One region of the Paenibacillus andongensis genome, then DNA from elsewhere that is predicted to be linked to it. Evidence: predicted binding sites of a transcription regulator. Region 1 holds the regulator's gene; each other region holds the start of a gene.
What was found. Region 1 encodes LexA, which represses DNA repair genes until DNA is damaged. Its sites were predicted from a motif close to CGAACATATGTTCG; they were not measured.
Positions count from the first base shown of each region.

Region 2: the regulator LexA is predicted to act here: its motif matches at 2,699-2,712, upstream of NYR53_RS05520 (YolD-like family protein).
Region 3: the regulator LexA is predicted to act here: its motif matches at 6,086-6,099, upstream of recA (recombinase RecA).

Region 1 covers NZ_CP104467.1:4,402,062-4,410,005, forward strand. The annotation lists gene metH (methionine synthase) at 1-2,536, opposite strand, end outside; gene NYR53_RS19985 (1,2-dihydroxy-3-keto-5-methylthiopentene dioxygenase) at 2,792-3,334, shown strand; gene NYR53_RS19990 (HAD family hydrolase) at 3,412-4,203, opposite strand; gene NYR53_RS19995 (DUF896 domain-containing protein) at 4,247-4,429, opposite strand; gene NYR53_RS20000 (LysM peptidoglycan-binding domain-containing protein) at 4,570-4,977, opposite strand; gene lexA (transcriptional repressor LexA) at 5,125-5,742, shown strand; gene NYR53_RS20010 (aminopeptidase) at 6,289-7,527, opposite strand; gene glnA (type I glutamate--ammonia ligase) at 7,638-7,944, opposite strand, start outside.
Region 2 covers NZ_CP104467.1:1,186,802-1,194,745, reverse strand. The annotation lists gene NYR53_RS05535 (ABC transporter permease) at 1-179, opposite strand, end outside; gene NYR53_RS05530 (ABC transporter ATP-binding protein) at 176-1,147, opposite strand; gene NYR53_RS05525 (DMT family transporter) at 1,344-2,237, opposite strand; gene NYR53_RS05520 (YolD-like family protein) at 2,452-2,679, opposite strand; gene hflX (GTPase HflX) at 3,218-4,483, shown strand; gene NYR53_RS05510 (Crp/Fnr family transcriptional regulator) at 5,479-6,183, shown strand; gene NYR53_RS05505 (peroxiredoxin family protein) at 6,223-6,849, shown strand; gene NYR53_RS05500 (DUF3231 family protein) at 7,096-7,944, shown strand, end outside.
Region 3 covers NZ_CP104467.1:3,651,766-3,659,709, forward strand. The annotation lists gene NYR53_RS16190 (hypothetical protein) at 1-205, shown strand, start outside; gene NYR53_RS16195 (DUF3388 domain-containing protein) at 334-1,077, shown strand; gene NYR53_RS16200 (helix-turn-helix domain-containing protein) at 1,126-2,007, shown strand; gene NYR53_RS16205 (YajQ family cyclic di-GMP-binding protein) at 2,150-2,641, shown strand; gene rimO (30S ribosomal protein S12 methylthiotransferase RimO) at 2,770-4,098, shown strand; gene pgsA (CDP-diacylglycerol--glycerol-3-phosphate 3-phosphatidyltransferase) at 4,095-4,682, shown strand; gene NYR53_RS16220 (competence/damage-inducible protein A) at 4,746-5,996, shown strand; gene recA (recombinase RecA) at 6,172-7,215, shown strand; gene NYR53_RS16230 (regulatory protein RecX) at 7,294-7,944, shown strand, end outside.

The DNA of each region.
Region 1 (7,944 bases):
GTTCCTGAATGAGACGTTGGCGTTGTTCAGGGTCACTCAATCGATTGGCAATATCCAATCCGTCCATCGCATCCTTCGCATAAAGCACAACACCCTCATATTCAGGCTGAATACGCGTTTTGGTGAATTTGCGTGTTAGCGCAGCCCCGCCAACCAGAATCGGCACATCCACACCTGCCGTGCGTAAATCTTGAGCCGTAATCACCATTTGCTGAGCCGATTTCACAAGTAATCCAGATAAACCAATCGCATCCGGCAGCTCTCTACGATAGGCTTCGATGATTTGCTCTGGTGGTACTTTGATCCCGAGATTAATAATTTTATAGCCATTATTCGAAAGGATGATTTCGACGAGATTTTTTCCAATATCGTGCACATCACCTTTGACTGTTGCTAAAATAATTTTACCCTTAACGGCAGTTTCGGATTTCTCCATGAAAGGTTCTAAGTAATTAACGGAAGCCTTCATCACTTCCGCACTTTGTAAAACCTCTGCCACAATCAGTTCATTGCCATTAAAGAGGCGTCCAACTTCCTCCATCCCCTTCATAAGAGGTCCGTTGATGACTTCAAGAGGCGAATACTTCTGTAAAGCAAGCTCCAAATCAGGGATCAGACCTTCTTTGGTCCCCTCTACGACATAAGAAGCAAGTCTTTCTTCCAGAGACAGATTCGAAATTTTCTCTTTCTTTTCGACCTTCTTCTCACGGAAATGGGCAACGAATTGTGCCAATGTCTCATCATTCGTATTGTAAATAAGTTCTTCAGCCAATTGACGTTCTGTATCCGGGATGGATGCATAACGCTCCAGTTTTTCTGTATTCACAATGGCATAATCTAAACCTGCCTTCGTACAATGGTACAGATAGACGGAATTCAGCACTTCACGCCCTGCGTCAGGTAAACCAAAGGAGATATTACTTAAGCCAAGAATTGTTTTAGCAGCAGGATACTTAGCTTTAATCAGCTTGATGCCTTCAATCGTCTCAACGGCGGAACCGATATACTGCGGATCTCCAGAGCCTACTGGGAACATATTGGGATCAAAAATAATATCCTCAGGTTTCATGCCATACTTTTCTGTCAAAAGCTCGTAAGCCCGCGTCGCCACTTCGATCTTCGCTTCGCGTGAAACAGCTTGACCTCGTTCATCGATAAGAATACAAACAACGGCAGCTCCGTAACGTTTGATTAAAGGCAAAATTGCTTCGAACTTCGTCTCGCCATCCTCCAAGTTGATGGAGTTAATGATCGCTTTACCTTGGGAGTATTTAAGTCCTAGCTCAATGATATGGTCATAGGTCGAGTCAATCATTAACGGAACTTTGACTTTCTTCACAACTTGCTGCATAAACTCTTCAACGGCATAAGCTTCGTCAATGTCTGTATCCTGCAGGTTAATATCAATAACGTGAGCACCGTTTTTAACTTGATTACGTGCAATCTCAGAGCCCTCTTCAAACTTTCCTTCTTTAATAAGGCGTTTAAATTTTCTTGAACCCGAAATATTGGTCCGTTCGCCGACCATGATAGGACGATTTTCAGGCTCAATAAATAGCGTTTCAATCCCTGAGACAGCAGGTAAATGCGACCCATATTGCGTTCTTGGCTTATACTGAGAGAGTGTCTCTGACATTGCGCGAATATGATCAGGCGTTGTGCCACAACAGCCCCCGGCAATATTCAACCAGCCTTGCTCAGCAAAACCAGCCATCTTTTTGGCCAAAGATTCGGGAGACTCGTGGTAATGTCCGTTCTCATCCGGCAAACCGGCATTCGGATAACAACTAATCGCTGTTTCAGCAATATCAGACAACGTTCGAATATGATCCCGCATAAATTCAGGACCAGTAGCACAGTTCAAACCCATTGAAATAGGCTTCAAATGTTCCAAAGAAATATAGAAGGATTCAATATTTTGACCGGCTAATGTTGTGCCCATCGGTTCAATGGTACCCGAGATCATGATCGGAAGCTCAACACCCAATGTTTCATAAGCTCTGCGAATCCCGATACTGCCTGCTTTTACGTTCAGAGTATCTTGGGAAGTTTCCAGTAGAAGAGCATCCACACCCGCTTCAACGAGTGCTAACGCTTGCTCGTAGTAGCTTTCCTCTAGCTGAGCGAATGTGACTCCACCGGTTACTGACAACGTCTTGGTCGTAGGCCCCATGGCTCCGATAACATAACGAGGCCACTCCGGTGTCGAATATTTATTCGCTGCCTCGATAGCCAGTTTAGCTGCTGCAAGATTTAATTCGCGATGGCGGTCTTGCAAATCATACTCCGCAAGTACCACACTCGTGCTCCCGAATGTATTGGTTTCTATCATATCAGCGCCCGCGGCGAAGTAAGCTTCGTGAATTTTGCGAATAACATCCGGCCGTGTAACACAAAGAATTTCATTACATCCGTCCAAATCATCGCTCCCGAAATCTTCAGCTGTTAAGTTCTCTTGCTGAATCATTGTACCCATGGCACCATCAAGGATCATGATTTTCTTTTTAAGCTGCTCTTGTATCGGTGTTTTGATCATTGCATGACTCCCTCTCAACTTATCCTAAAGCAATAGAAAACTAAAAAAACGACAAAATATGTTATGTTTTAGTGTAACAGAATACGGCTTCTATGAAAAGAATTTGAAATATCATATTTACCTATAGGTTTTATCGGAAATTCTTATGTTCAACCATCGACAGCTAGCTAAATTTCCACTATAATTCAAAGGAGAGACTTTGATCGTATGTCAAAGATCCCTATATTTATATTTACTTAGAAAGAGGGATGCAGCTTGGCACAAATTAGAATTCGCAATACGAATGAACGTATTGAAGGCGAAGAGCAGGTTAAAGCCTTCTTGGATAGTCAAAATGTTGTTTATGAACACTGGGATGCTAACAAACTTCCGGAAACACTACGTGAGAAATTCATTCTTAGCGATGAAGACAAAGCTCAAATTATTAGCACTTATGAAGAAGAAATTCGTGATTTGGCTGCTAGACGCGGTTATGAAATTTGGGATGTTATCGCACTTTCCGATTCAACACCTAACATCGAAGAGCTCCTGAAGAAATTCGAACAGGTGCACACCCATACAGAAGATGAAATTCGCGCAATCGTTTCTGGACGAGGGATTTTCATTATCAAATCCGAAGGCGAAGTTGGCTATTTTGACGTTGAACTTGAACCAGGTGATGTTATCTCCGTTCCTGAAAACACGAACCATTTCTTCACACTAATGGATAATCGCGAGATCGTTGCCGTTCGTCTTTTCATCGAAAAAGATGGCTGGATTGCTTATAACATTGATGATCCAGAATTTATTAAAGCCTAATTCTATTATATGAACAAAAACCCAACTGCGCTGGACTTAACGTCCTAAGCAACCGCTGGGTTTTTGTTTATTTTATGTTATCCGTTCGTAATAATCGGCAAAATATCTTGAAGACGGGAAACCTCATACGCAGGAACAATCTCATCTCCACTTTGAAGCCCATGATGATTAATCCAAATATTGCGCATACCAACGCTGCCAGAACCAAGAATATCCGTAGTCAATTTATCTCCGATCATGATTCCTTCCTCTGCTTCTATCCCGAGTAATCCCAATGCATGGTTGAAAATAGATGTTGCAGGCTTACCAACACCAAATTCACCAGAGATCACAATATGATCAAAGTATGGCGCGATTTTGGGGACACCTGCTAATTTTTCCTTTTGCAGATCTGGCGAGCCATTCGTTAACAACAGCAATCGATAGTTGCCTTTCAAAGCGTCCAACACTCGGAACGTTTCCTCATAAACGTAAGGACGGCGGCGGCGTTCTGCCGGAAAAAGTTCTCCAAGCTTATACCCAAGCTCACGATCCTCTATTCCCAGCGCACCAAGCCCTCTAGTCCAAGACTCTGTGCGATATCCTGGCGCTAGTTTCTCAAGCTTACGAAAGTTCTCATTCTCACCTTGTGTGAAATTTGCCCATAAGCCTTCAAAAGGATTAATACCTATCATTTTCGTAAATGCAAAAGTTTCATAAGATTCATATAAAGAACGCGCTTCTTTGCGAACGGAAGCTTCCAATTCTTCAGGATTTACGGCTACGTGTTTCGCAGCTTCAGCACATGTCGCTTCGAATGCTTCCTGCACACTGCGATCATCCCACAGAAGCGTATCATCTAAATCAAAAAGTACGGCTTTCAACGTCATCATTCATTTCCCCTTTTGAATGTTGTATCTATATGAGCAGCGATTACTCTTCGTCCGTAAACTTGATGGAATCAAGTTGAACTTTAAGATTGCCACGAAATGCTTCAATATACTTCTTTCTGAGTTCGTTGCGTTCATCGATTTCCGCATCGGTTAAGCCAACTGTTTTCGCTTTACGAGCAAGCTCATTAATACGTTCGATATTTTGTTCCATGTTGTCACTCATCGTAATCCTCCATGTCAAAAATTCAATATGAGTACTACTTTGCCATCCCTATTAAGGAATGTCAAGAGACAACAAAAAGAGGCATAGGAACATGTCCAAGCCTCATCGTGTTTAAAGTCTATCAAGAAAGCATAGTGAAATTAAGGAAGCAATAAAACCTGTCCTTCTTTCAGGGAGCTCGTGGTTAAATGATTGATTGTCTTCAATTTATCTACGTAAGAACGAATGTTCTCGTTGCCTTTATTGTGAGTGGAAGCAATTTCCCAAAGTGTATCTCCGCGTTGAATGACGACTTGATCTTGAGCGACAGCTTTCGGAGAAGAGTTAATAGAAGTAACGGAAACTGTGGTCTTTGCAGTTGCTGCTCCATCCCCTGCATAGGCTTGAACCATAGCACCAAATGAAAACACCGTACCAAGAATGACTGCTAATAGGATGAAGCGAACAATCGCTTTTGTATTACTAGGAATAAAAGTCATCCCTTTGGATGGGCTAGCAGATCTATGAGGTGTGTGTGTTGTGTTAGTGTTTGAATAAGCCATATACATGAATAATCATCTCCCAAACATTTGTTCTGATATTAGAATAACACGAACACATGTTTGAGTCAACCCTTTTCTCGAACTTATGTTTGTACGAACTCGGGTTCTATGTTATACTTTGGGTAATGATTCCCAGTATTGGAGTGATAACTATTGAGTAAGATTTCGCAGCGTCAACAAGCTATATTGGAATTCATTAAGAATGAAGTGAAAGATAAGGGGTATCCACCTTCCGTTAGAGAAATCGGCGAAGCTGTTGGACTAGCTTCTAGTTCTACTGTGCATGGTCATTTGGAGCGTCTTGAGAAGAAAGGTATGATTCGTCGAGATCCTACTAAGCCTCGTGCTATTGAAATTCTAGGCCTAGACGGTGCTGAAACGCATTTTGCAGTTTCTGTAGCTCGCGTCCCTCTCGTTGGTAAAGTTACAGCCGGAGTACCTATTACTGCAACAGAGAACATTGAAGACTACTTCCCTCTTCCTGTCAGCATGGTAGGAGATAATAATGTGTTCATGCTTAGCGTCATGGGTGATAGTATGATCGAAGCGGGTATTCATAATGGCGATTATGTTATCGTTAAGCAGCAGCAAACCGCGAATAACGGAGACATTGTTGTAGCGATGACCGAAGATGACGAAGCAACGGTGAAACGCTTTTACAAAGAAAAGGATCATATTCGTCTACAACCGGAGAACTCGGCTTTGAAGCCTATCCTTTTGAAACATGTTACGATTCTTGGCCGTGTCATTGGTTTGTTCCGGGATATGTAATAGACATACAGCCCTTATTCTACTTACAATACCAATGAGAAAGAACCGAGAGGACAATAGTCCCTCGGTTCTTTTCGATATTAACAGGCTAAATGGATGAAGTTATGGATCAACTGGGTGAACTTAGCAGATAGTAGTCCAACAAATCCAAATTATGGATTTAAAAAAGTTAATGATATGGGCTTTAATCCCATCATAGCCAAGAAGGCTGAACTGTCGATTCAGATAAGAGTCTTTAGAGACTGCTATTGACTCATTAGGATCGCAGTTTGCTGAATTAGAAGCTTCTAGAGACTTCTATTCGGTAATATTGGGTCCCTTTTGCTTCAATTTCAAGGAATAGAAGCCTTTAAGGACTTCTATTCTAAAAATCACAACACTTTTGGATAAATTAACGGTCTCTATAGACTTCTATTTTCCAACTACTAACTTTTATCTTTATCTCCATCTTCCGTCTTCCATCTGCTCACTGCTCACTATCCTATTGATAAACCCAAGAGTACTTCGACCATTGAAATTAAGCTAAAATATTAGCTAAATAATCAACTAAAAAGCAATCGCCCAATTCCCACGACGGAAAATAGGTTCAACGGTACCATCACCAAGGACACCATCGATCTCAAGATCAGCCGTCCCGATCATGAAATCCACATGAATCAAACTGGTGTTCCCACCTCGGGCTTTTAACTCTTCACTTGATAAAGTGACACCACCTTGCAAATTGATCGGGTAGCAGCTTCCTAAAGCCAGATGGCAGGATGCATTCTCATCGATGCCCGTATTGTAGAAAATGCGGTCAAGATTAGAGATCGGCGAATTAAAAGGTACGAGAGCAACTTCTCCCAAATACCGTGCGCCCTCATCCATATCCAGCAACTTTGCTAGATGTTCATAGCCGACTTCCGCCTGATAGTCCACAACTTTACCGCCCTCGAACTTGAACGAAAACCGATCCACAAGCGCCCCATTCACATTTAATGGCTTGGTGCTCGACACCGTGCCATTGACTCCCGTTCGCTTAGGCATCGTGAAAACTTCCTCAGTCGGCATATTCGCTACGAATCGAATTCCACTTGCGTTCTCCGTATCACCGCCAAGCCAAATATGGCCTTCCGGCAGTTCGACTCGCAAATCTGTTCCTGCCGCTCGATATTGAAGCGCCTCGTATTGCTTCTCATTCAACACGCTGCGAACGCGCTTCAATTGATCCATATGTACTCGCCATGCCGCAATCGGATCATCTTCATAAACACGATTTATCCGGAAAATGTCCTCCCACATCGCATCGACCCGCTGTTCTTCAGGCAAATCGGCATACACTTTGGATGCCCACGCCACCGTAGGCGCTTTGATTAAGCACCAACTGAACTTACTTGTTCTCACATAATGCTGATACTTAGCTCTAGCCGTAGCCATCGCTTTAGATGCTCTAGAAACCAAACTTGCATCAATGCCCGCGTACAAATCAGGATCCGGCACTTTGATGTTCAGCAATGCTCCACCGTTTTCTACAAAACGTTCTAACATACTCGTATACCACTCTGGATAATAATCAAAAGCTTCATCATGGGCATATTCAAATCTACTGCGAGTTATCACATCATCCTGCCAGTGTACTTGAACAAAATTCGCCCCTGCCTCGTAGGCTTTCTTAACAATGAGTCTAGTCAATTCTATGGATTCTATCGGCGACTCTATCATCAGATCTTGGCCTTTACCGAGGTTAACTCCTATTTTAACAACAAGTTCAGCGTACTTTTCCAAATTTTTCTGAAAGTTGTCTATCATACGTATGATCTCCTTCGCGTGAAAAAGCCCATCAGCTCAGAATATTTCCTGAAGAATGACGGGCTTTTCGTATCTAATTGTTGCATGAATATCAACTTGCTAAGCGATTAGTACAGGGACAGATATTGATCTCTCTCCCATTGGTGAACTTGTGTTCTATACATATCCCACTCGATTTCTTTAAGTTCATAGAAGTGAGCCAAAGCATGTTCGCCAAGTGTATCGCAAATTACATCATTGCGAAGCAGCTCGTCCAACGCTTGTTTCAAGTTCAATGGCAATGTAGGAATGCCCTCGCTCTCTCTTTCTTCTTCAGTCATAACATAAATGTTACGATCGGTAGGAGGAGGAAGCTGCATTTTGTTCTTGATGCCATCCAGTCCGGCAGCAAGCATTACAGCAAGCGCCAAATAT
Region 2 (7,944 bases), 3.2 Mb from region 1:
GCAGTCGTCTGGTCTTGGTCGATAACGGTGACGGAGAGCGATGTGCTATCCCCTTTTCCTAAGAATGAACCTAGCATCACCATGAAAAAGATCGGAAAAGCCAGCGTCCAAAACAATACTTGCCGATTTCGCCCAAATAGTCGTAATTGGGATAAGGTCAATTGACGATACGCTTTCATTCTTCCCTCAGGCTCCTTCCCGTCATGTGGATGAACACGTCTTCGAGCGTTGCCGTGCGCGTTTGCAGATCGGAAACCCGGATGTTCTGCTCAGCAGTTTGTTGTACGAATGCGGTCAGCGCATTTTGCAAATGATCCGTGTACAGCACAAACGTGTCTTTACGCTGGTCAACTTGCTTCACATCAGGCAATGACTGGACAAGCGTCAGCACTTCCTTCTTTCGCGCCTCATCTTCCCGAATCTGCTCAGGCAAGCGAAACTCGATGGCACTGTCTGACTGCAGGCTGCGGACGAGCTGCTCCGGCGTATCCAGCGCAACGATTTGTCCCTTATCCATAAGGCAGATGCGGTCGCAAAGCACATGAGCCTCTTCCATGTAGTGCGTTGAAATCACTACAGTTTTACCGCGTTCTTTCAGGCGGAGCACGATATCCCACAGCGTACGACGAGCTTGAGGATCGAGTCCGGTTGTCGGTTCGTCCAGAAAAACCACCTTTGGATCATTCACGAGCGCCAACGCGATAGCGAGCCGCTGCTTCTGGCCGCCGGATAAGTTTTTGACGCGGTCATTCTTTTTTTCGCGCAATATCATGTCGTCGAGCAGCGGCTCAATCGGCACGGAGCTTGGATAAAAGCTTGCGTACATACGGATGATCTCGTGAACGTGGAGCAGGTCGAACAGCGACGTCGATTGGAGCTGGACGCCGATGATTTCCTTGACCTTCTTCAAATCCTTCTTCGTATCGAAGCCTGCGACAAGCGCTCTCCCTTCATCCGGTCGCCGCAAACCTTCGATCATTTCCATCGTTGTCGTTTTGCCCGCCCCATTTGGCCCGAGCAGTCCAAACACTTCCCCTTCACGCACTTGGAAATTAATCCCATTTACTGCAGTGAATTTCCCATACCGTTTGACGAGTCCGTCCACTTCTATGATGGCGTTGACCAAGGTTGGTTCCTCCCTTTCCATATTCCTTCTAGTATTTCTTGTGCCATGATATAACCTGCATAACGAAAATCTTCCTTAATCTCCCCCTCCAACAGTTAGTTCTAGCTCTTATTATAATTCGTTAAGCAGCGGGGTCGTTCCTTTTATTTCCTATTTTTCCAAACTGCCTGTTAACGGAACGAGGCTGCCGATTCTTTTCAGCGGCAGCCTCGTGATCCTAGTTAGTAAGTCTCGTTTCTCGTTTAGGTCGAATGACCAACAATACACCCATAAAGATTAATATAGTACCTATCCCAAATGACAGGCCAACTCGTTCACCTAGCAGCAGCCACCCTAAAAAAGTACCGACTACAGGCTGAAAAAAGAAGAATAATCCGCCGCTTGAAGCGTTAAGCATTTGTAGTCCGCGATTCCAGAGCAAAAAACCGCATGCGGTCGAAATAATTCCCAAGAATAAAAGACCACCCCAAATAGTTGGATGCATCATGGCTTGAAAATCGAGCTCATCTAATCGACTTATTGTAAAAGGCGTTAGTAAAGCGATTGCCACAAGAGTCGCATAGCTCGTTACAACAATGGGTGAATATTGATTCGGTACACGTTTAATAAGAACAGACATAAGTGACCACGTTATTGCTGCAATAAGCAGTGAAACGCCACCAAGTTGATGAGATAAATCGATATGGGCATTTCCGACAATCGTATAAACACCGATAGTTGCTAAAACAATCGAAATCGCCTTTTTTATGGTCATTTTTTCTTTTAAAAAGATACGCGCAAACAGCACCATAAATGCAGGTGTCGTTGAAGTAATAATGGCACCCATTTGTGCATTAGAAAGCATTGTACCCACTTCTTGGGTTACGATAGAAATTGTATTTCCAACAAGCCCAATAATGAAAATGAATGGCCAGTCTCGTTTTTCAACCCGCCATGATTGCTTGGTTACAACGCCAATAATTAGCAATGCAATAATCGCAATAACATAGCGAAGCCAGACTAATTCAAGTGGTGGTACAACGTCTACCACAACTTTTACCACCACATACATCCCGCCCCAAATACTAGCAGCGAGTGATAAATATAAAGAACCTAATAAGGTTTTTTTCATTTTGTACCCTCCGTTTTTTCAAGACATTTCCTGTCCTTAACGGAGATGTCGTTATTCTACCGTTAAGGGAGAATAACTGCAGGTACATCATTTTCAAATAATGGCGACCACATCATCTGCTTCAGCTCACTTTCAAAACGTTTATTTGATTATACAATAATATGATTGGAATAGGCTCAAAAGTTCAACTTAGAAAATACCGCTTTACATGGTATTATTCCACCAATTCTACATTCAAGATATCGTCAAATGCTACCCAATCCGTACCATTTTCGTGTGATAGCTTTACTCTTCTTATCTCTTGATCAATTTTAGTTATGAGACCTGTAATTTGCCCGTCCCCAGTCTCATTATAAATCTTTACACTAATAAATTGCTGGTTAAGTAAAGCATTAGCCATTACGTTGGCTATCTTTTTATTCTCACGATTACTACTGCTCATTATTACTCCACCCCACTCAAGAACATATGTTCTAGATTCATTATACTTTTAGAAGTAAGAGTAGTAAAGAGTTAATGGTCAATCCGTAACCTAATGTCAACAGTTTCAATAAAAATCTGTATTTAGCGGTTCCCCCCTGCTATGCGTCACTTCAACTAGGTAAAAAATGATTATAATTATTCTTAGAGAGGCAAGGAAGCTCTTCATTGTGATACTCTTAAAGTACTTTAAGGAAACGGAGGGGTTACGTGTGGTAGATTTTATCCGAGTTAGATCTTTACGCGGCTAATTGAATAGCGCTTAAGATTCTGTCTGTGTACAGAGGACTCAGGATAAGTTTGTCCATTTATAACCCTGAATTGATATTCTATCGGTGATCAAACAACGCGGCTTGAAGTAAGGTGAACTCCTTATCGACCAGACCGTGGATTGTTTTCTTTCGTCCGATACGATAGTCATTGTCCTCAACTACAGACAACACAAGCACCTTGCTTGTGTTGTTTCTTTTTTACTCCTTAATTTGAAAGGATGATGAACGATGGAACAACGGAAAGAGAAAGCGATTATCGTCGGTGTCCATATTTTGAACCACCCTAATTTTGCATACTCCATGGAAGAACTAAAGAATCTGGCCGCAGCATGCCACATTGAGGTGGTTGGTCAGCTAAACCAGAAAGTCACCCGTGTGATTCCCTCCCATTACATCGGAACCGGTAAAATTCAAGAATTATCGCAGCTAATTACTGAGCGGAACGCATCTGTCGTCATTTGTAACGATGAGCTGTCTCCTTCTCAGATTCGAAACCTGGAATCCTCTCTTGCATGCAAAGTCATTGACAGGACGATCCTTATTTTAGACATTTTTGCTGAACGTGCTCAGACTAAGGAAGCCCAGCTCCAAGTTGAGGTTGCTCGACTTCAATACATGCTTCCAAGACTCGTAGGACTTCGTGAATCGTTAGGTCGTCAAGGAGGTGGCGCTGGCCTTAAAAACCGGGGATCTGGTGAGACTAAACTTGAACTCGACCGCCGTAAAATCGAAGACCGAATCACCGCATTGCAATCCGAACTGGAGAAACTTGTAGCCCGTCGTCAAACTCAACGAAAACAGCGCCGCAAGAACGAGGTCCCTGTTATTTGTCTGGTCGGCTATACCAACGCGGGCAAATCAAGCTTAATGAACGCCATGATCGAGTTGTACAATCCGCAGGCGCATAAGCAGGTCTTTGTCAAAGACATGTTGTTCGCCACATTGGAGACATCCGTCCGAAGCGTCAACTTGCCTGACCGTAAATCATTCTTATTAACTGACACTGTAGGATTCGTAAGCCAGCTTCCCCACCATTTAGTTAAAGCTTTTCGATCTACGTTGGAAGAAGTCGCAGAAGCCGATCTGCTGATTCACGTCGTAGACATTGCCAACCCGGAATACGAACAGCACATTGACGTTACCAATGAAACGTTGAAGGAACTAGGAGCGGATCGAGTTCCGATGATTTTTGCTTATAACAAATCCGACTTAACTGAGCATACTTACCCTCTGTTAAAAGATAATTTCGTCTACCTCTCTGCCCAGCAGAGGCGAGGAATCGAGGAGCTCACTCAATTGATTCGCGAACGCATTTTCCAAAATTACATGCAATGTGAAATCGTGATTCCTTATGAACAAGGCCGATTAGTGGCCTACTTCAATGAACATGCCCATGTTCATTCAACGAACTATGAGCCGAATGGTACCCGGCTTAAGTTGGATTGCCGAGTATCCGATTTTGAACAGTATCGAGCTGAGTTCCTCCAGCTTTGATTTATGAGATTTTCCTATTTAGCCAAGGTCTTCCATGGATGATTAGCTATCTCCTGTCCGTTAACATTGCGAAGGCTGCCGGATTCAATCTGCCGGCAGCCTCGTCAGTTGTGCCCCTGCCCTCACAAGGATAAATCCATTTCGGCAAGCGCCTTATTGCAACCGTTTTGGGTAACAGACCTTACTGCAACGTGTCGTGTAACGATGATAGTTTGTATGAAGAATTTAACTGAAGGTATCAAAATGAAAAAAAGGCACATGCCTGTGCCCTTTTCACCTATCTGTTATTGTCTGATAACTAAAATATCACGAGGAGGTCTACCGGTACTTTGGATCTGTTGAATTTGGGAATTTGTAAGGTTGCGTCCTACTAAAATTAGAGAAGAAGTTAGATTATTGAAATTACCTAAATTCGACACGTTTTGGCGTCCACGAAATATGCGAATGGATCCCTGGAAGTTAATTCGTGAAAACAAAACTAGTGTCACAGAATCTGTAGTTGAAACATTTCTTAGACGGAAACTGGAAAGAACGTTATCAAAACGAAATGCCCCCAAATCTCGAACTGCTACACCTCCACGTCTAAGAACAATCCGCCGATTTGTAAAATTATTGCCAGAGAAAAGTTGGAGCCTTACGTCTGTGTTTGCCAAATCTATCACCCTTTCTTTTGGAATGATATATTCTATGATAGATTCATAGGAAAGGTTTGGACAAATATGCGTTGGCAAAACAACTGTTTTCCTGTATAAAACTGGATGGAACAAAATGAACACGGAGAGGAACATGGGCGAGCGACTTAAAGTGAAAAAGCCCCTGATAGGGGCAAATTTAAAGTAGCCGATCTTCATTATCCTAATTCATAGGAAAAATTCTTACTTCACGCCGCTCACCCCATCCATGAAGCTGGATCTGACTTCCTTTGAGTAACTAGTCACAGTACGCTTCGACCCTGTAAAATAAAGATATCAATCTATCCGATCGGAGAATCCCTCATGTCAAAGGTCTTCCCTGAGCAGCAAACCCTGTCTAACATTTTCCCTTGTTTCCAAGCTATCCCAGCTGATGAGTGGGCAGCCGCGAAACCTCAACTTAGAACATTTTCTGTTAAATCGACCTTATTTCGTAAAGAGGATGCCGCTGAGTATGCTTTGTTCCTCATTGCAGGAACAGTACAGATCTCAAATGTGACCGAAGAGGGCCATGAAACGCTTTCCAACCGGCTGTCGGCCGGTGATATTTGCGCCATTATGGTGCTAAGCGGTTTAAGCGAGCGCGAATACCCCGGCACCATTACGGCGGAGACCGAGGTGACGGCCCTATTCGTCGCGAAGAACTCGTTTATACGATGGATTCTGGTGTATGCGCCTATTCGGAATGCAGTATTTGGTAACATTTTGGATGGATTGATCCGTATGGGCAGCATTCTTTCAAGTAAAATGGCGCAGCCGCTGGACTCACGGCTCGCCGGAACGTTGTTGAGGCTGACGTTGGAGCAGCAGCCGACCGTCCAGATTACACATCAGCAATTAGCTGTCGAGCTAGGGTCCGCTCGTGAAGTTGTCAGCCGTGTTTTAAGCCGAATGCAAAAGAAGAGTTGGATCTCTATGGGGCGAGGTTGGGTATCGGTTCGGCAGCGGGGAGCATTGATGGAGCTCGTTGGTGACCAGGTCACAGAAGGCAAGAGCATCTCATGGTAAAGTAAAGTCAGTCGGGCCAGACTGAGGTTTACCCATTACATGGCTAGGAGGCTTATCACAATGAGAATTCCATTATCTAAGGGGGATGTCGCCCCTGATTTCACGTTTACAGGTGTCGACGGAGTTCCTCTCCAGTTGTCCGACCTTCGTGGCCGCAAGGTGCTGCTCGCGTTCTTTCGCAACGCCGCCTGTGCGATGTGCAACTTGCGGGTGCGGCATCTCATCCGGCGCTACAACCAATGGAGCCTGCAAGGACTGGAGATAGTAGCGGTGTTCGAGTCTCCGGAAACTAACATGTCCCAGATTGTCAACCTGCAGGAAGCGCCATTCCCGTTAATTGCTGATCCTCAAGCCGATCTTTATGACCAATACGGCGTCGAAGTGTCCGAGGAGAAGGTGCAAGCAACGATGGCTGATACGAATACACAAAATTTCGTAGCTGAGGCGGCGGCTGAAGGTTTTGCTTTGATTCGGGAGGAAGGATCCAACTTCTATCGCATCCCGGCCGAATTCTTGATCGACGACGACGGCATCATACAGGATGCGCACTATAGCCAACTTGTGACAGATCACTTACCGCTCGACATAATTGACCTTTTTGCTGCTGGTAATTACAGAGCAGTCGATTCAGAAGTGTCTGTTGAATCTAAAGTGAATCCGGGTTAGAACAGGTGATTTACTTAGGTTTCATTCAGATTATGGCAAACCGCGAATAAGACTTTAACGTCGGCACACACCCGATGTTAAGGTCTTTTTCCTTTTTCGATTTCTGTGAAAACTTCATTATTGTTAACCTAACTGTTCATGACCCTAGATAGCCTTTTTATCCCACTACGGCGAACTTCTTTTTCGAAATTAACATGATAAATCTTTTCTAATTGGGACAATCTAACTTTTAGAGGTGACGGAGATATGAACAAAACTCAATTAAAACTAACATCGACGGAAATCGGAGCCTTATGGGGGCAATATGTAAACGAATCTATGGTAAATCAAGTAAATAAATATATGCTTTCCATTATAGAAGATACTTCCATTAGAGAGGTTTTTGACGATGCAATAAAAATATCTGAGAATCAAATGCAGCAGGTCTCTACCTTTATGCTTAATGATGGATTTCCATTACCTATAGGGTTTACAGAAGCAGATAGCAATCCCCATATTGGAAGGTTATTTTCAGATATTTTCTGTTTGGATTATTTGTATCTCATGACCATACATGGTTTAAACGGTCACATCTATTCGTTTACTACATCAGTTAGAAAAGATTTAAGAGATTTTTTTGATTCCTGTTTGACAGATGGAAAAAATATGTACCAACGCACTGTTGATTTATTACTCGAAAAGGGACACTTCCAAAGAGATCCTTATTTTTTCCCGCGTACAACCCCAGAGTTTATTGATAGCAAAAAATATCTCGATGGTTTTTGGGGAGATAAACGTCCTCTTTCAGCCTTAGAAATAGGTAATATTTCGCTTAACTTAAAGAAAAGTATTATGGCAAAAACACTTGGCATTGCATTTAGTCAAATTGCCGGTTCCAAAGAAATAAGGAAATTTCTAACAGATGCCGTTCAAACGTCAAATGATCACATTCAATTGCTAAGCAAAAAACTAAAGGATGATAATTTACCTGTTCCGATGTCATGGGAAACGGAAATAACGGAATCTACAGATTCACCGTTTTCAGATAAACTTATCATGTTTCACACTGGTTTTTTGTTTCTGACTTCTCAATCCTATCATGGATTAGGACTAGCG
Region 3 (7,944 bases), 750 kb from region 1:
TTTCTATACACCAGTAGATGAGGCGCAAGTACAAAAGGCTAAGTCTATCGGAGTATCGGTTGTGGATATTTCAGGAGCTGTATCGGCTGAGCTTAACTGGGCCCAAATACTAGACAATCGTTTGGCAGTGATGAAAAGCAGCTCTTGGAAAAAAGGTGGTGCGATTTACAACCAACAAGAGCTTAAAGAACTAAAAATGAAATAACTCTGTGTATTTTTACGCGATAAAAGAAGGATATTGACGGAAATTGTAGAAATTACTTGAATAGGTATCGACTTGTTCGTTACAGATATTGCGATGAGGTGGAAAGAGTGGACGTAAAAGAGTGGTATATGGAGTACAAAATTCACAAAAACCGTCCCGGCTTATTAGGGGATATTGCCTCCTTGATGGGGATGCTGGATATTAATATTGTGACCATCAATGGGGTAGAAGATCGTACACGTGGTATGCTTCTACAAACCAATGATGAAGAAAAAATTGACTTAATGGGTAAAATGCTAAGAAAAGTAGATAATATTACTATTACTGCTCTTAGACCCCCAAAACTTGTTGATATTTTAGCAGTCCGTCATGGTCGGTATATTGAGCGTGATTCGGATGATCGCAAAACATTCCGTTTTACTCGTGATGAATTGGGATTATTAGTTGACTTCCTTGGTGAGATTTTCAAGCGAGAAGGGAACCAAGTTGTTGGCCTACGCGGAATGCCGCGTGTCGGTAAAACGGAGTCGATTATTGCAGGAAGTGTATGCGCAAACAAACGTTGGACTTTCGTTTCCTCTACATTACTCAGACAAACCGTGCGCAGTCAACTGTCGGAAGATGAAATGACTCCAAATAATGTATATATTATTGATGGTATTGTTTCCACCATACGTTCCAATGAGAAGCATTACAGCCTTTTGCAGGAGATTATGGGGATGCCTTCTACGAAGGTTATCGAGCATCCGGATATATTTATTCGGGAGTCGGAATACACATATAATCACTTCGATTATATTATTGAGCTGCGAAATAGCCCAGATGAAGAAATCAATTATGATTCATTTACGTATACGTCCGAACCTTTTTAATGTCTGTAACGTCATTAAATAAAGAAGATCCCGCGAGGAGGTGACCATATGTCTGATCTCGGATACATTTTACGCAAAACACGCCAGGAAAAGAAGATCTCGCTTGACGATCTTCAAGAAGTTACGAAAATTCGTAAACGATATCTGGAAGCGATTGAAGAAGGAAACTACAAGGTTCTGCCAGGCAGTTTCTATGTACGTGCTTTTATTAAAAGCTACGCCGAGGCGGTGGGACTTGATCCTGCTGAAGTTCTTAACATGTACCAAACAACGAATCCATCACCAGTTGTAGAGAAACCAGTTGTAGAAACGATTCGTAAAAATAGAACGAGTGTCCGTAATACCGAGAAATTGAGCCGTTGGGCTTCTGGTACGATGTTTGTCTGTTTCATTCTGCTTATATTCGGTATCGTATACTACTATACGTACAAGAATTATAAGGGGACGCCTGCAGACGAAAAACCTTCCCAAACGCAATCTCCGAGAATCACAGATACTACGAATCCAGCGACTAGCCCTGCTCCTAGTACGACAATGAATACGTCCGGTGACGGTAAAGTGGCGCCTCTTTCGACTCCAATACCGACACCAGCACCTACACCAACGCCATCTGTTCAAGTTAAGTTTAGCACTAGCGAGAAAGGTGTAGATAATTACACGATAACCGGCGCTTCCAATCTGGATATTCAGATGAAAATAACAGGTTCTTGTTGGATTCGTGTGGATTCTCTTACTGAGGCAGGCGGTAAAGAAATGCTTAGACAGAAGCTTTACAAAGCCGGTGACACAGACTCTTTTGATTTAACCAGTTCAGCGTATTTAAATGTAGGTGCAGCCAGTGCTTTAGAACTTACTGTGAATGGTACGGTCGTTCCTGTCGGGGATACACCAAACCCTAAAAGGGTACAGCTCAATTTGCAAAAAAGCTAGCATTTTGACGGTTCCTGCGCTTTCCCGGGTAATGAATAATACGAAGAGATATCCTAGGCTGAGAGGGCTTGGGATGTTTCTTTTTTTACGGCTTCTTGCTATAATGCTATTGTAATTTGATGGAAAGGATGTTTTGTCTAAGATGAGTTCAGAATGCTCGTTTGATATCGTATCCAAGGTGGATATGCAGGAACTAAACAACGCCATTCAGCAGGCGGAAAAAGAGATTCTTACCCGCTTTGACTTTAAAGGTAGTAAGAGCAGCATTAAATTAGATAAGGACCAGCTTGTTGTCACTTCCGATGATGAGTTTAAGCTTCAGAATGTTCTTGATATTATGCATGCCAAAATGACAAAGCGTGGTATCTCGATTAAGAATCTCGAGTACAGTAAAGTCGAACCAGCGGCTGGTTCCACTGTAAGGCAGAAAATTAGCATGAAACAAGGTGTCGATCAGGAGAACTCGAAAAAAATTAACATCCTTATTCGTGACTCCAAACTTAAAGTTAAGACGCAAATCCAAGGTGATCAAATCCGCGTAACCGGGAAGAGTCGAGATGATTTACAAGCTGTTATTGCGCTTTTGCGTAAGGCGGAAATTCCTCTTGATTTACAATTTGTAAACTTGAAATAGGCATACATACGAAGTTCTTTGGATGGACTCCCCCTACATGTAGGGGGTTTTTACATTTTGACACCCTATAGGGCTTGTATTATACTGGTAGGGAGTGTTTTTTAGGACTATTGGAGGTTGTTTCTTTCATGACAGAAAAGGTTAAAGTAGTTACTCTCGGATGCGAAAAGAATTTGGTCGATTCCGAGATTATGTCAGGATTAATTCATGGCCGTGGTTTTCAACTTGTTGATAACAAGGAAGATGCCACTGTCATTATCGTGAACACTTGCGGGTTCATTGATGCAGCGAAAGAAGAATCCGTTAATACAATTTTGGATATGGCAGAACTAAAGCAAACAGCGAATCTCAAGGCGCTAATCGTCTCCGGATGTCTTACACAACGCTACAAAAAGCAGTTGATGGAAGAAATGCCAGAGATTGATGGCATTGTGGGTACTGGAGATTTCGATAAAATCAACCATATCGTAGATGAAGCGCTTCGCGGAAAGAAACCGGTTCTTGTTGGGAATCCGGTGTTTAATTATGATGCGGACCTGCCAAGACTTATGACTACTCCACGATATACAGCCTATGTGAAAATTGCAGAAGGCTGCGATAACGCATGTACATTCTGCAGTATTCCAATCATGCGAGGCAGCTTCAAAAGCAGAAGTATGGAGTCCATCGTTGCGGAAGTAGCCAATCTTGCTGCTCAAGGCGTTAAAGAAATAAGTTTAATTGCGCAGGATTCCACGAATTATGGCACAGATCTTTATGATGGCTTTATGCTGCCTACCTTGCTGAATAAAGTAAGTGAAGTGGAAGGCATCGAGTGGGTGCGGCTGCACTATGCTTACCCTGGATTCTTTAGCGATGAACTGATTGCCGTGATGGCATCTAATCCAAAGGTATGTAAGTACATCGATATGCCGCTTCAACATAGTGAAGATTCTATTCTTAAACGGATGCGTAGACCTGGTCGCCAGAAGGATACACGTGAATTAGTTCGTAAAATTCGTGAAGCGATTCCGGATGTCGCCCTACGTACCTCACTCATTGTAGGTTTCCCAGGTGAAACCGAGCAGGACTTCGAAAACTTGAAACAATTTGTTCGCGACGTTCAGTTTGATCGTCTTGGAGTTTTTGCCTATTCCAAGGAAGATGATACGCCAGCAGCACGTTTACCGGACCAAGTTCCTGATGATGTAAAAGAGTATCGCGCGAACGCGATTATGGAAATTCAACGTGAAATCTCGAATCTGCGTGGCGGACGTCGCATTGGGCAGGAAATTGATGTGCTGATCGAAAGATACGATGGCAGAAGTGATGTATATATTGGACGTTCCCAATTTGATGCTCCTGAGATTGATGGAGAAGTATTCGTGTCGAATGCGAAACTTAACATTGGTGAACTAGCTAAAGTTCGTATTACCCACTCTTATGAGTTTGACTTATCCGGGGAGGTAATTGCATGAACCTAGCTAACCGCATCACCGTGGCGAGGATTTTATTAGTACCTATTATCATGTTTTTTCTGTTGATTAAGGTGAAATTCCCTCATATACGGATAGAGGAATTTAGCATAACGTATAATCAAATTATTGCGGCTCTAATTTTCATTATTGCAGCGAGTACAGACAGTTTAGATGGTTACATTGCCAGAAAACGTAATCTTGTAACCAACTTGGGTAAGCTGCTTGATCCTTTAGCGGATAAACTGCTTGTTACGGCTGTGCTTGTCTCATTAGTGGAAATGGGTAAAGTAGATGCTTGGATTGTTATTGTCATTATCAGTAGAGAGTGGGCCGTCACAGGACTTCGCCAAATTGCTCTATTGGAAGGCACCGTGATGGCAGCTAGCAAATGGGGTAAAGCGAAGACAGCAGCTCAGATTACAGCCATCATTGCACTACTTATCAATAATTTTCCTTTTACGTTTCTGCACTTCCCTTTTGATGTTATAGCTAGTTGGGTAGCAGCAATTATTACCGTGTATTCGGGTGTGGAGTACTTTGTAAAGAATAAGCATGTCATAGATTTTTCAGAAAAGGCGCAATAGGGAAACCTATTGCTTTTTTTTACTACTGACAGAGATTTTCTCATTTTAAGGAGGGAATTTGAAATGAAAGCAGAAATAATCGCAGTTGGAACGGAACTTTTACTAGGCCAAATTGTAAATACGAATGCTCAATTTCTCTCCAGAGAATGTGCTGCGATTGGCGTAGATATGTATTTCCAAACCGTCGTTGGTGATAATGAACAGAGATTGCTAGAAAGCTTCAAATTAGCTGCTTCAAGGGCTGATGTCGTTATTTGTACAGGCGGTCTTGGACCTACGCAGGATGATTTGACGAAGGATGTACTTGCTGCATTTGTAGGCCGTGAATTGATTATGCATGAGCCCTCTATGAAAACAATTACGGATATGTTTCAGTCGCGCGGGATCCATATGGTTGAAAGCAACAGACGACAAGCGATGATGATAGAGGGAAGTGATCCTTTACATAATGAAACAGGGCTTGCTGTTGGTGTTGCATTTACATACGAAGAGACACATTTCATTCTTTTACCAGGCCCGCCAAAAGAAATGAAGCCAATGTTCACCAAGTATGCAGTTCCTTGGCTGCGTGCACGGATGACGGATGAGATTCCGCTTTATTCCAAAATGCTTAAATTTGCCGGTATCGGTGAGTCTAACTTGGAACATCAACTAATTGATCTTATCCAAGCTCAAACCGACCCAACGATTGCTCCTTATGCCAAAGAAAGCGAAGTGACGATTCGCTTAACAACACGTGCAAAGTCAGCTGCAGAAGGTGAACGGAATCTTCAAGCGACCGAACAAGAGATTAGAACGCGATTAGGTGAGCATCTCTATGCCGACCAAGATGTTCCTATCGAGACGATTGTACTGCAATTGCTTGGTGAGAAGAACCAGACACTTGCTGTGGCTGAAAGCTGCACAGGCGGCCTGCTAAGTGATATGATTACTGCGATATCGGGGAGTTCCCAATCTTTCCTTGGAGGAATTATTTGTTATTCGAACGCCTTGAAGCATAAGCTTCTTGGTGTTCCAATGGAAGTGCTTGAAGGGAAGGGTTCCCCAGGTGCTGTTAGCAGCGAGACAGCTGCCCTTTTAGCGGAGCAATTGATTACTGTGACTGGATGTGACTTTGGGCTGTCCGTCACGGGTGTAGCCGGTCCTAGTCCGTCAGAAGGCAAACCTGTAGGACTTGTTTATATAGGTTTTGCTCAAAAGAATATAGCAACAAAGGTAGTTACTTTGCAGCTATCTGGCAATCGGGAGTCGATAAAGCATAGAGCAGCCAAAAGTGCGCTCTATCAATTATGGAAACAGTTGAAAGATAGCTAGAGTTCGCATATAATAAGACTAAGTGTTAACGGAAGAACCGTAGCAAAGCGATAACTTTGTTGCGGTTTTTTGTTTGTTCGCTAAAAAGTCGAATGTATGTTCGAAAAAATGCTTGGCAAACACCTGAAAACAAGTTATCATATACCTATAATGATAGAAGAAGGAAGTGAGTGTTTTGTCAGATCGTCGCGCAGCACTTGATAATGCTTTACGTCAAATTGAGAAACAGTTCGGAAAAGGCTCCATCATGAAGCTTGGAGAATCTACACATATGCAAGTTGAAACGATTTCATCTGGAGCTCTTGCTCTTGATATCGCTCTTGGTATAGGTGGGTTTCCACGTGGAAGAATTATAGAAGTATACGGACCCGAGTCTTCCGGTAAAACGACGGTAGCTCTACACGCTATCGCAGAAGTACAGAAGACTGGTGGACAAGCAGCTTTTATCGATGCGGAGCACGCATTGGATCCTTCTTATGCAAGCAAGCTTGGTATTAATATAGATGAGCTTCTACTCTCTCAACCGGATACCGGTGAACAAGCACTTGAAATCGCTGAAGCTTTAGTACGAAGTGGTGCTGTAGATATTATTGTAATTGACTCTGTAGCGGCATTAGTACCTAAAGCAGAGATTGAAGGCGATATGGGTGATTCTCACGTGGGTCTTCAGGCTCGCTTGATGTCCCAAGCACTTCGTAAGCTGTCTGGTGCGATCAACAAGTCCAAAGTTATCGCGATTTTCATTAACCAGTTGCGTGAGAAAGTTGGCGTTATGTTTGGTAACCCAGAGACAACACCTGGTGGCCGTGCACTTAAGTTCTACTCATCAGTTCGACTAGACGTTCGTCGTGTGGAGACAATCAAACAGGGGAATGATATGGTTGGTAACCGCACAAGAATTAAAGTCGTTAAGAATAAAGTAGCTCCGCCGTTTAAACAAGCGGAAGTGGATATTATGTACGGTGAAGGAATTTCACGCGAAGGAAGTATTATTGATATCGGAACAGAGATGGATATCGTTAATAAAAGCGGAGCTTGGTATTCATATGAAGGTGAGCGTCTTGGTCAAGGTCGTGAGAATGCGAAGCAGTTTTTGAAAGAGAACAAAAGTATTTCAGAAACGATAGAATTAAGGATTCGTGAGAACAGTAATTTAATTAAAGTTGTCGCTCCTAATGTTGACGAGGAAGATGATGAATTAGAACCAGATTTCGAGTAATTTTTCAATAAATCATACTTGAAAGCACCTTAAACCTTGTGTTAAGGTGCTTTTCTTCATAGAAGGAGTTGGTTAGTTTTGAATAGTGAAGAGCAACAACCATTGTTAATCATCACCAAGGTTGAGAAACAGAAGCGCGGTAATCATCGCTATAATATATTTTTAAATGAAGAATATGCATTCTCCGTTCATGAAGACATTCTCATCAAGCATCGGTTAAATAAAGGGGAAACCATACAGCTACAAGAAATCGAAAGTATAACGCTTGATGAGGAACAGAATATGGCATATATAAAGGCCGTAAGCATGATAGGCAGACGACCACACTCATTAAGTGAAGTAAAACGTAAGCTGAAAGAGAAAGGCTTCGAAATGTCTATTATTACATGGGCATGTGAGAAGTTAGTCCAGCAAAATTATATTAATGATGAGGAATTTGCGAAAATGTGGACAGATAATCGCATTATTTCGCAGCGAAAAGGTCGGAATCTCGTACGACAAGAGCTTCAACAAAAAGGCATCGATAAAGAATTGGTCAAAAATGCCATGGAAACTATCGATCCTGAAGACGAGTTTGCGGGGGCAATGAGGTTGGGGCAAACGAAATGGAAGCAAACCTCAGGAAAGACCATGGATCGTAAAAGAAAGACGGGAGCTTTTCTTATGCGGAGAGGCTATACAGGCTCTATTGTTAACAAGGTTTTGGGGGTATTAAGCAGTGAATCGAGT